2 linked regions of the Hymenobacter swuensis DY53 genome follow. The protein of the gene in region 1 binds, or shares a complex with, the protein of each later gene. Links are inferred from orthologs where the notes say so. Each region holds a gene or a part of one and is shown in the gene's direction. Other genes may lie near its edges.

Region 1 (5,609 bases):
TACTTATGTATTTCAATGCAGCAGGTTTCGGAGCCAATCCAGGTTTCAGGTAGGCACTTGTGCGGTAGAGCTGCTTCGGCAAGCTCAGCATGACGTTCTTTTTTAGGGCGAATCAGTACCTCAAAAATAAACTTTCAATTTTTATTGAAAGTTTAAAATACTCCGTTACATTTGAACCATGCAACTCGACGAAGCCAAGCGCAGATTCATTGAAGGCTGGGGCACCCTGGGCTCGGCCTGGGGCGTGAGCCGCACAATGGCGCAGGTGCACGCGCTGCTGCTGGTGTCGCCGGGGGCGCTGAGCACCGAGGACATCATGGAGCAACTGCAGATTTCGCGGGGCAACGTGAACCTGAACGTGCGCGCCCTCATGGACTGGGGCATCGTGCGCAAGGAGCTGCGGCCCGGCGAGCGGCGCGAGTTCTTCTCGGGCGAAAAGGACATTCACCGTGTGGCTACCCTGATTCTGCAGGAGCGCCGCAAACGCGAGTTGCAGCCCATCATGCGTGTATTAGGCGAAATCAGCGAAGTAGAGCCATCCCCCACTGCCACGCCCGAAGAAACCGCCGCCTTCACCCAGATGATTGGCAGCATCCAGAGCTTCGCTTCCTTTGCTGACCGCGCCGCCTCCACGCTCATCAAAGCCGATGAGAACTGGTTTCTGAGCACGTTTATGAAGCTGATGCGGCCTGGGCCTTAGCACCTCGACAGGCCTTTTTTTGCCTTGCATATTTCAATAATTACTGAAAGTTTAGAATACACAATTTCTTATTCACAGGCGAAGTCCCTCTCTTCTTCCCTCTTTCACCATATTGTATGGAACCCCCACTTCTAATTCTGGCCGGCGGCACGGGCTTTCTGGGCCAGCACCTGCGGCGCTACTTCGCGCGGGCCGGCTACCGGGTCCGGACGCTTAGCCGTCGCGCCTCCGGCCCCGATGAGCTGGCCTGGGACGGCCGTACCCTCGGGCCGTGGGTTGCTGCTCTGGAAGGTGCTGCCGTGCTGCTCAACCTAGCCGGCCGCTCCGTCGACTGCCGCTACCACGCCGTCAACCGCTACGCCATCGTGCGCAGCCGCACCGACAGCACCCGGGTGCTGGGCGACGCCATAGCGTCTTGTCGCAACCCACCGGCTCTGTGGCTGAACTCCTCTACGGCTACCATTTATGAGGATACGGCTGGCCGGGCTCCGGCCAATACGGAAGCCGCCGGCCGGATCGGGCGCGGGTTCTCGGAGATGGTGGCCCAGCAGTGGGAAGCCGAGTTCAACCTGGCTGCCCTGCCCCATACCCGCCGCGTGGCCCTGCGCACGGCCATTGTGCTGGGAGCCGATGGGGGCGCGCTGCCCACGCTGGCCCGGCTGGCGCGCCGGGGCCTCAGCACACCCCACGGCCACGGCCGGCAGTGGGTCAGCTGGCTGCACATCGAGGATTTCTGCCGGGCCGTGGAATTTCTGGTGGCGCATCCGGTGCTGGAAGGTTCGCTCAACCTATGCGCTCCGGAGCCGCTGCCCAACGCCGCCCTGATGCAGTTGCTTGATACCTACTACCGCCCGCGCTGGCATCTGCCACAACCGCGCTGGCTGCTCGAAATTGGAGCGTTTCTGCTGCGCACCGAAACCGAGCTGATTCTGAAAAGCCGTAAGGTGGCGCCGCAGCGGCTACTGGAAGCCGGCTTTCACTTTCAGTTTCCCTCCTGCCGAGCGGCTCTCGCCGACTTATTACCTCAGCTATCCTAGCCTGCTTCCTTATCCTATTCCGGTTCCGCGCTCTTTTCTTCTTTTCACCCCCAATTTTCTCTGCCATGAACTTTCACCTCCTGGTGTACGGCGTTTACCTGCCCGTTACGGTACTACTGACAGTGTGGGTTGCCCGCACGCTTTTCAACAACGGTCGCCTGTTTCTCGTCGATATTTTTCACGGGAATGAGCAACTGGCCGACTCCGTGAACAAGCTTTTGCTCATGGGATTTTACCTTATCAACATCGGCTACGCCATGCTCACGCTGCAGAGCGGCGACCCAATTATCAGCTACCAGCAGAGTGTGGAAACGCTCAGCATTAAGATCGGGACGATTATTCTGATTCTGGGTGGCATGCACTTCTTCAATCTGTACGTGTTTTATAAGCTTCGGCACAAGGCGCAGGAATATGCCCGCGCGTATCATTCGTAGTCGATTAGGTTAGCCCTATGCTATATCCGGCTCCGGAGGCCTTGGCTAAGCGCGGCCGGGTCGCCGGGGCCTTGGGCTGGTTGAGCGGCAGAACCCCTACGCTGACCGAGTGAACTTTCCCGGCGGCTGCTTGTTGAATCGCAATCTGCTACCTTGCGGCCCGCTTGACCGTACACTAGCACTGAAAACCCTTTCAACAAAAAAAAACGACTGTTATGGGACATAAAGCCATCGAGATTACCGATGCTAACTTCGACCAGATCATCAACTCCGACAAGCCTGTGCTTGTGGACTTCTGGGCCGAGTGGTGTGGCCCCTGCCGTATGGTAGGCCCGGTAGTGGAAGAACTGGCCGGCGAATACGAAGGCAAAGCCGTTATCGGCAAGGTTGACGTCGACTCGAATCCCCAGACCTCTGCCAAGTTCGGTATCCGCAGCATTCCTACGCTGCTGGTATTTAAGAACGGCCAGGTAGTTGACAAACAAGTTGGTGCCGTTCCGAAGCACGTACTGGCTCAAAAGCTGGACGCTCAGGTAACTGCCTAGTTTTAGAAGCCCAAAAAGCCCCGCTCTTCATAAAGAGCGGGGCTTTTTGGGCTTCTGGGGGTACCGGGGGCCGTTAGCGTACAACGCGGGTTTGGCCATCGTGCTTCTGCCGGTAGAGCACCCGGTCGGCCTGACGTTCTTCATGGCGCACCGTTTGCCGTTCAGCGGGCGTCACTACCCCATCGGCACGGGCCGCCTGGCGAGCCTGGCGGGTATCTGCCTGCTGACCTTGCGCGCGGGCAGCCTCAACCCGGGTCAGCTGGCCCGATCGTACTCCCTGACGGATACGGGCTTGGTCATTGGCGCGGGGTGCTACCTGCGCGGAGGCGGTTGCAACGGCAAAAAGGCAAAGGGCGGCGGCAGCAAAAAAGGAACGTCTCATATGCGTAGCAAGTAGGAGGTGGTATGTGTAGCTAAGATGGCTAGCCAGCACGCAGGTTTAATTCACCTGTCTGATTTCTGACGGTTCATACTACTACCACGCAAAAAAGCCTTGCCTATACACATATAGACAAGGCTTTTCGTTTGCTGCTGTTTTATTCCTCACCATCGGGGGCGGCGGCACGGGCTTCCGAAGGCGGCACCTGCGGAGGTCGCAGCCCGGAGGCCAGTGAGAAGTTGGGCGCGAAATAGATGGGAATGGTGAACGTCATGGCGGTGGGTAGATTATACTCCCGACCCGGCTCGAACGGTGGCAGATTGGCCACTACCCGCCGCGCCTCCAGATCAGCCTCGGGAGCCAGGCCCTGCACTACCCGCACCTGTCCCACACGGCCGTCCTCACCCACCGTATAGCTCACGTACACATTGCCGGTAATACCCTTGCGTCGGATGTTGCGCGGGTAGTTGGTTGTGCGGGCCACGTAGCTCAAGAGCGCCCCTTCGCCGCCCGGGAATCGGGGCATTTCGCGGGTGCGCACCCGGCCCATATACGGTGAGCCATCTTTGTTGAAAAAGGCCAAAGCCAATGGTTTACCCTGGCGGTCGGGCATTTCAATGGCGCTCAATTCCCCGGAATCATAGTAGTAACGCCACTCGCCCACGGCGCGGCCGTTGTTATAGCGGCCTTCGGAGCGTTTCTGGCCATTGCGGTGCACTGAAATCCAGCGCCCTACCCGCTGCCCGTCGGAGTAGTCGCCGCGCAGGTTCACCCGGCCATCTTCGTACCAGCCCAGATACAGGCCATCCGCTTCGTCGTTACGGTAATGCACCTGAGCGGCCTTGCTGCCATCGGGATGGTACCAGGTAAGCAGGCCGTTACGCACCGGCGGATCAATGGAGGATAGCGTGCCTTTCAGCAGCAGCGTACCTGACAGGGCGTACTCCCGCATGGCATAAGTACCCAGCAACTCATTTTTGCGGTCCACGATGCGGTAGTGCGTGGCACTGTCGGGGATAGTGGCCTCATCCCGGTTGTTGAGATACACGGCAGGTAAACTCTGGCCGTGGCCCGCCTGGGTCAGGAACGCGAAAGACAGGAGAAAAACGTAGTGAATCCTCATGAGCAACCTGATTAAGACGCCAGCATGGTTTTACGAAATATAACCAACAGAACATCAGGGCCCAAGCGCCCATTGAACTTCACTCAAAAAGTACCATTTCAGCTGGCTGCCAGCCAATTCAGGGCCACCGGTTTACTGCAGGCTTTTTCTTTAAACACAATAGCCGCTACTCCACCTATAGGGAGTAGCGGCATCATATAGGAACTCTTATGCAGGACTACGGCCGCCTTAGCCTACGTCCTCGCTTACTTCCTGCAACTGAATGGGGCGGTTAAAAGCTTCTTCGAGCGAAATCAGCGTTTCAGTTCGCTCAATGCCTTCGATTAGCTGAATCTGCTCGTGCAGCACTTCGCGCAGGTGGTTCGTGTCACGGCAGATGAGGCGAGCAAAGATACCGTACGCGCCGGTTGTGAAGTCGATGCTTACTACTTCCGGAATCTGGCGCAGGGCGGCTACTACGCTTTCGTACACGGAGCTTTTCTGCAGATAGATTCCCAGAAAAGCCCGCACGCCGTAGCCGAGCTTTTGATAATCAATCTTGAGGGTAGCTCCCTGGACAATGCCCAGTTCTTCCAAACGAGCCATTCGGACGTGTACCGTACCACCCGAAACATGCACCTTTCGGGCAATTTCGGTGTAAGGCATCTTCGCATCATCAATCAACAGGGCCAGAATTCTCCGGTCGGTGTCGTCAAGTTCGTAATTACGCGCCATTTTTCAGGGTGTTGATTATCTATATTCCAATGAAAGAACCTCTTTTTTAAAAAGTATGTAATTTTTTTTACAAATGTCTGAAATTATTTTATAACATCAACCAACCTAGTACATTTGTCATAATCCAACGCAAGCGGTAGCGGATTGTTTTACACTGTAGAATGATGAAACTGGCAGACATGCCCTCCTCTCTCGGGGGTGGAGATTCGGGAAAAACTGGTCCGGCGGCCGGCTAACCACTCCGTGGAGGTTCGAATCCTTCTTCTACAGCAGCAAAAAAATTGGGTGGATAATGTGAGGAGGGAAAACGGGACGTATCTGGGTGGGTACGTTCTGAATCGAGAGGCGGCATCTGGGTGGGTGCCGCCTTTTCTTTTTCTATCCGGTCCACCATCATTTTTGCAGCTTTCACACCGGCATTTTGCAATCAGGCCGCAAAGTTCACCTTTTCCCGTCGGAAAAACACTGATAAAGACAAAAAAGGCTCCGGGCAGTTGCCCGGAGCCTTTTCTTTTTTGCAGAACCTGACACTGGAGTTACCAGAGCCTATTTATAAATCTGCACCTGCCGCTCACCGTTGGCCTTTACATAAGCCCGGTACATGCCGGCTGAGTTGAAGGGCAGCGCAATATTGCCCTGCCGGTCCAGGGCAATCAGCCCGCCATCACCACCCATTT
Region 2 (4,275 bases), 2.3 Mb from region 1 along the record:
GGCTTCGGGCAATACGTGCCACAGCCGCACTTGGCCCCCCACATGTCGTCCCAACACTACGGCGTAATGCAGAGCGTTGGTAGCCGCCGCTGAAAAGTCCGTTAGCACGTGGAAAGTGAACATAGGCTGATAGGCCGAAAACCAGCTGGATTGTCTGTTCAGGAAAGGTACCTCTTTACGGAACGCTTTAAATTAAGATCCTGTTAAAAATAGCTTAGCTGCTACTTTTGCCCGGTGGCATCGTCCAGTAATGGCTGGTATTGTAAGTGCTTTTGCACAAAATCCTGCATAAAGGCGCAACTGGTGCGCACTTTGAGCTTTTGCTGGCGGGCGTATGCCAGCCCGGCTTTGGCCAGTTCTTCGCCCATGCCTTTACCGCGTAACAACTCGTCCACAAACGTGTGCGTAAAATCAATAATACCGGCGGCAGGCAGACTGTACGCCAGCTCAGCGGTATAGCCGTCCTGTTCGATGGTAAACTCTTGGTCCTTGGAATGGTGCGTAACCTGTGCAGACATAGCGGGTGGTGAAAAGATGGAGAGAATCAGCCGGCGGAATGCCTTGGGCACCGCCATTTATCGGGAGTTTACGTATGAGCCAGGGAAGCGGCTACCATACCGCCTCTCTCCCGTACTCTTCCCTCCTACTTTCTTTACCATCATGCAAACCACTCCCGAAAATTCCTCCTTTACGCCTGATAACGCTACCCCCAACCAAGCTGCCAGCACTCCGCAGTACGGCGAGTTTGGCAAACCTACCACCGCCGAAACCCGCCAGAAGACCGAAAACGAGCAGAGTGTAACGGAAGGTGGCCAGGTAGCGCCTACGGTAGCGTTTCCGGAGCAGCGCGGCAGTACCCCGCAGAACCTTGATCCGGCCATCGTACGGAAGGTAGAAGATTCGGAATACACAGAGCAGCGCGAAGGATGGGCCGCAGATGACCCGCGTTACGGTGGTGGCACCCGCAACTGGCCCACCAACGAGCCCGCCAACCACACCACAGAGCCGGCGCCCGAAGACGGTGAACACCCCAAGAACCCGAATGTGGGCACCAACGATAACCCCGACGAGTTCAGCGCGCTGCGTCCCGATGAAGGCCGTGGTATTCCCGGCTCGGGCAAATAAGGCCGGTTTTCAGCCCACTCATACGTCTACTTTCTGACCCCACTTTATGGCAACCGATAAAAACCAGGACCCCGCTGCTGCTCTCGAGCCCAACTCGGGCGCGAACCTGAGCGAAGAACAGCGCAAACACCGCGAAGAACTGTACAGCTACAAGCGCGACGAGGAAGGCACGTTGGATACTTCTGCCCGCTTGGAGGACGAAACCACCGGCATCCCGACCGATAGCGCCACCACCGGCCCTGACCCCGATAACTCCAGCATGACCGATGAGTTGATGAACCCGGGTTTTAACAATCCTATTGACGACAACAACCGGTAGCATTCCACACTACGGTAGCTTTCTGAAGCCCTTCTGCTGCGTGCAGAAGGGCTTTTTTTCTTATACGCTCAATTTTATCCGCATAATTATTGCACAATTCGAGCACAAATAACGTATGTTTACGACATACTTTAAATCTTTACCTGATGACCTACGCCAAGCTGAGCGAATTCACTGCCGAACAACAACAGCTGGCCCGGATGGCCAAGGCCCTGGCGCACCCGGCGCGAGTGGCCATTATTCAGTTGCTGGCCAGCAAAACCACTTGCATTTCCGGAGATATTGCGGCGGAGCTACCGTTGTCGCGCACCACGGTTTCCCAGCATTTGCAGGAACTGAAGGCACTGGACCTCATCCGGGGCGACATTGATGGGCTGACGGTATGCTACTGCTTGAACACGGAGTTGTGGCAGCAGGTACAACAACAGTTTGCCGCATTTTTCGCCCAAGCCACTACCTCGGCCGCTGGCGCCCCGGCAGCAGCATGCGGCTGCTAACCGTTCCTTTTCCATTCTTATGTTCTTTTTGCCATGAGCATTTTCCCCCGCATGCATGTGTCGCTGTACGTCGCAGACCTAGCAGCAACCGTCAATTTCTACACGGCTTTTTTTGGGCAGCCGGCCACTAAAATCAAGCCCGGCTACGCTAAATACGTGCTGGATGCGCCTTCTCTCATCATTTCCTTCGTGCAGAACCCGGAGCGGGTACACAGCAATTTCGGGCATCTGGGCTTTCAGGTAGAAACCCTGCCGGAGCTGGAGCAGCGGCTGGCCACCGCCCGGCAGGCGGGTTTGGTGCAGCGGGAGGAAATGGGCACCAGCTGCTGCTACGCCAAGCAGGACAAGTTCTGGGTGAACGACCCGGATGGCACGGAATGGGAGGTATATTATTTCCACGAAGATGCCGAGTTCAACGACCCGCGCTACCAGCAGGAGTATGATGCCGCTGCCGATACTGGCCAGTGCTGCATTGCCCCGGCCGCTACCGCCGCAGTACCGGTTATGGCTCCTATGGCTTTCACGCTGGTTGATACAGGTACCTCCACCGGAGCCGCTTGTACTCCGGGCGGTACCTGCTGCTAAAACATCCTGCTTCTACTTATGAAAGCTGAAATGAAGATCCTGGTTTTGTGTACCGGCAACTCCTGCCGCAGCCAGATGTTGCATGGCTACCTGCAACAGCTTATACCAGCCGCGCAGGTGTACTCGGCGGGGGTAGAAACGCATGGTCTGAACCCGCGCGCGGTACAGGTAATGGCCGAAGATGGCGTGGATATCAGCCGCCATACGTCTAACTTGGCTACCGAATACGCAGCCGTCCCGTTCGATTACGTGCTGACTGTGTGCGACCATGCCCGCGAAACCTGCCCCGTGCTGCCAGGCGCGGCTACGGCCCGGCGGCTGCACCATAGTTTCCCGGACCCCGCCCAGGCTACGGGTTCAGAGGCCGATATTCTGGAAGCTTTTCGTGCTACCCGCAACCAGATACGCGCGTACGCGACGGATTTCAGTCGGACGTACCGGCCACAGCCGGGCCACACAGCAGCGTAGGCCGGTGCAGGCGGCCGGCAGAGCCGGTAGGCAATGTGGATTTTAAGGATGGAGTGCAGCGTACAGCTGCTTTTTCCCGTATACTTCCGGTAGTATTCTTCCCGCTCCCATTCCAAACCAGCCCCGTGCTATGGCCGCTCCGTTCCTTGTCCTGACCGATTTCACCCCTGCCGCCGACCACGCGCTACGCTACGCGGCGGCGTTGGCAGCTTCGGTGTACACCTCCCTGATAGTGCTGCACATCCGGCGCGAAACCCTGCTTGATCCTGACGCCTTCAATGGCAGCATCCGTCATCTGAGCGAAGGAGAAGTAGCTGCCTCGTTGCAGGAACGCACGCAGCCGCTGGGCGTTCCCGTCACGGTAGAGTCGGCGGTAGAAGGGGTGGAAGCAGCCGTGGCCGATGCCGTGCGCCGTCATTCTCCCAGCCTCGTCGTGCTGGGCAAGCCCGATACCGAAACCACGCCCGATGAACTGGTTAGCAGCACCTCGCTAAAGCTGCTGCGCGCTACCCGTACGCCGCTACTGGTGGTGCCTGTGGGTACGCAGGCTGCTGTACCGCCCCTGGCCGTTACGGTAGCCGCCGATAACAGCTCCATCAGCCTGAAAACTCAATCGGAAGGTATCCGGGAGATACTGGCCCACGTAAAGCCACGCCTGACGGTAGTACACGTAGCCGAGCCGGAGAATAGCGACGCCTGCACAGCCGCTCTCGATGCCGTGCAGGCCAGCGGCCTGGTTACCGGCATCCAGACCCGCATTCATACGCATGGGGTGCGCCACCGCCGCATTCCGGAAGGCATTCTGCAGGCCGCCACTGAAACCCATGCCGACTTACTGGTGCTGGTTGCCCGTCGCCGCAGCTTTCTGGGCCAGCTGTTCAACCGCAGCGTCACGTCCCAGGTTATTCTGCATGGCCACCTGCCCATGCTCCTGCTTCCCGCGCTGGATTAAGTAATTTAGTAAAATGGTGATTTAGTGAGTTTGACGTTCTATCGGCGCAACTAGCACAAACAGAACATCAAACTCATTATTTTACCGCCTCACTATTTCCCCCTTTACCCTACCACCGTACTACGGCGTTCCAGCAGGCATACGTCACGCCACTGGCCGTGGAGCTGGCCCAGCTTTTCGCGGACGCCTACAAGGCGGAAACCGGCCTTCTCATGCAGGTGCAGGCTGGGCACATTTTCGCGTATAATGCCGGCCTGCAGCGTCCAGATTCCGTGTTGCTCCGACTGCCGCACTAGTTCCCGCAGTAGCAGTAGGCCTACGCCCTGGCC

Evidence for each region. The genes of interacting proteins can lie anywhere in the genome.
Region 2: the proteins of trxA (region 1) and HSW_RS07500 are in contact, whole or in part, in an NMR structure (PDB 2IPA), measured with the Bacillus subtilis proteins. The link is inferred for Hymenobacter swuensis DY53 from one-to-one orthologs.

The regions. Positions count from the first base shown.
Region 1 is NZ_CP007145.1:3,750,213-3,755,821, forward strand. Bases 1,363-4,051 are described here. They hold trxA (thioredoxin), read left to right. Parts: upstream 1,363-2,386; coding sequence 2,387-2,716; downstream 2,717-4,051. Other genes in these bases: HSW_RS17320 (TIGR01777 family oxidoreductase), read left to right, coding at 1,363-1,737; HSW_RS17325 (hypothetical protein), read left to right, coding at 1,803-2,171; HSW_RS17335 (hypothetical protein), read left to right, coding at 2,808-3,113; HSW_RS23035 (energy transducer TonB), read right to left, coding at 3,253-4,051. Also shown: HSW_RS17310 (hypothetical protein), read left to right, coding at 1-53; HSW_RS17315 (GbsR/MarR family transcriptional regulator), read left to right, coding at 179-700; more of HSW_RS17320, read left to right, coding at 817-1,362; more of HSW_RS23035, read right to left, coding at 4,052-4,218; HSW_RS17345 (AsnC family transcriptional regulator), read right to left, coding at 4,447-4,932; HSW_RS17350 (isoaspartyl peptidase/L-asparaginase family protein), read right to left, coding at 5,479-5,609. UniProt on the Bacillus subtilis protein: Participates in various redox reactions through the reversible oxidation of its active center dithiol to a disulfide and catalyzes dithiol-disulfide exchange reactions.
Region 2 is NZ_CP007145.1:1,402,623-1,406,897, reverse strand. What follows is about bases 1,461-4,275. They hold HSW_RS07500 (arsenate reductase ArsC), read left to right. Parts: upstream 1,461-2,556; coding sequence 2,557-2,994; downstream 2,995-4,275. Other genes in these bases: HSW_RS07490 (GNAT family N-acetyltransferase), read right to left, coding at 4,051-4,275; HSW_RS07495 (universal stress protein), read left to right, coding at 3,125-3,946; HSW_RS07505 (ArsI/CadI family heavy metal resistance metalloenzyme), read left to right, coding at 1,975-2,526; HSW_RS07510 (ArsR/SmtB family transcription factor), read left to right, coding at 1,591-1,941. Outside these bases: HSW_RS07530 (universal stress protein), read right to left, coding at 1-123; HSW_RS07525 (GNAT family N-acetyltransferase), read right to left, coding at 222-518; HSW_RS07520 (hypothetical protein), read left to right, coding at 661-1,125; HSW_RS07515 (hypothetical protein), read left to right, coding at 1,172-1,444. UniProt on the Bacillus subtilis protein: Catalyzes the reduction of arsenate [As(V)] to arsenite [As(III)]. In vitro, can dephosphorylate para-nitrophenyl phosphate (pNPP).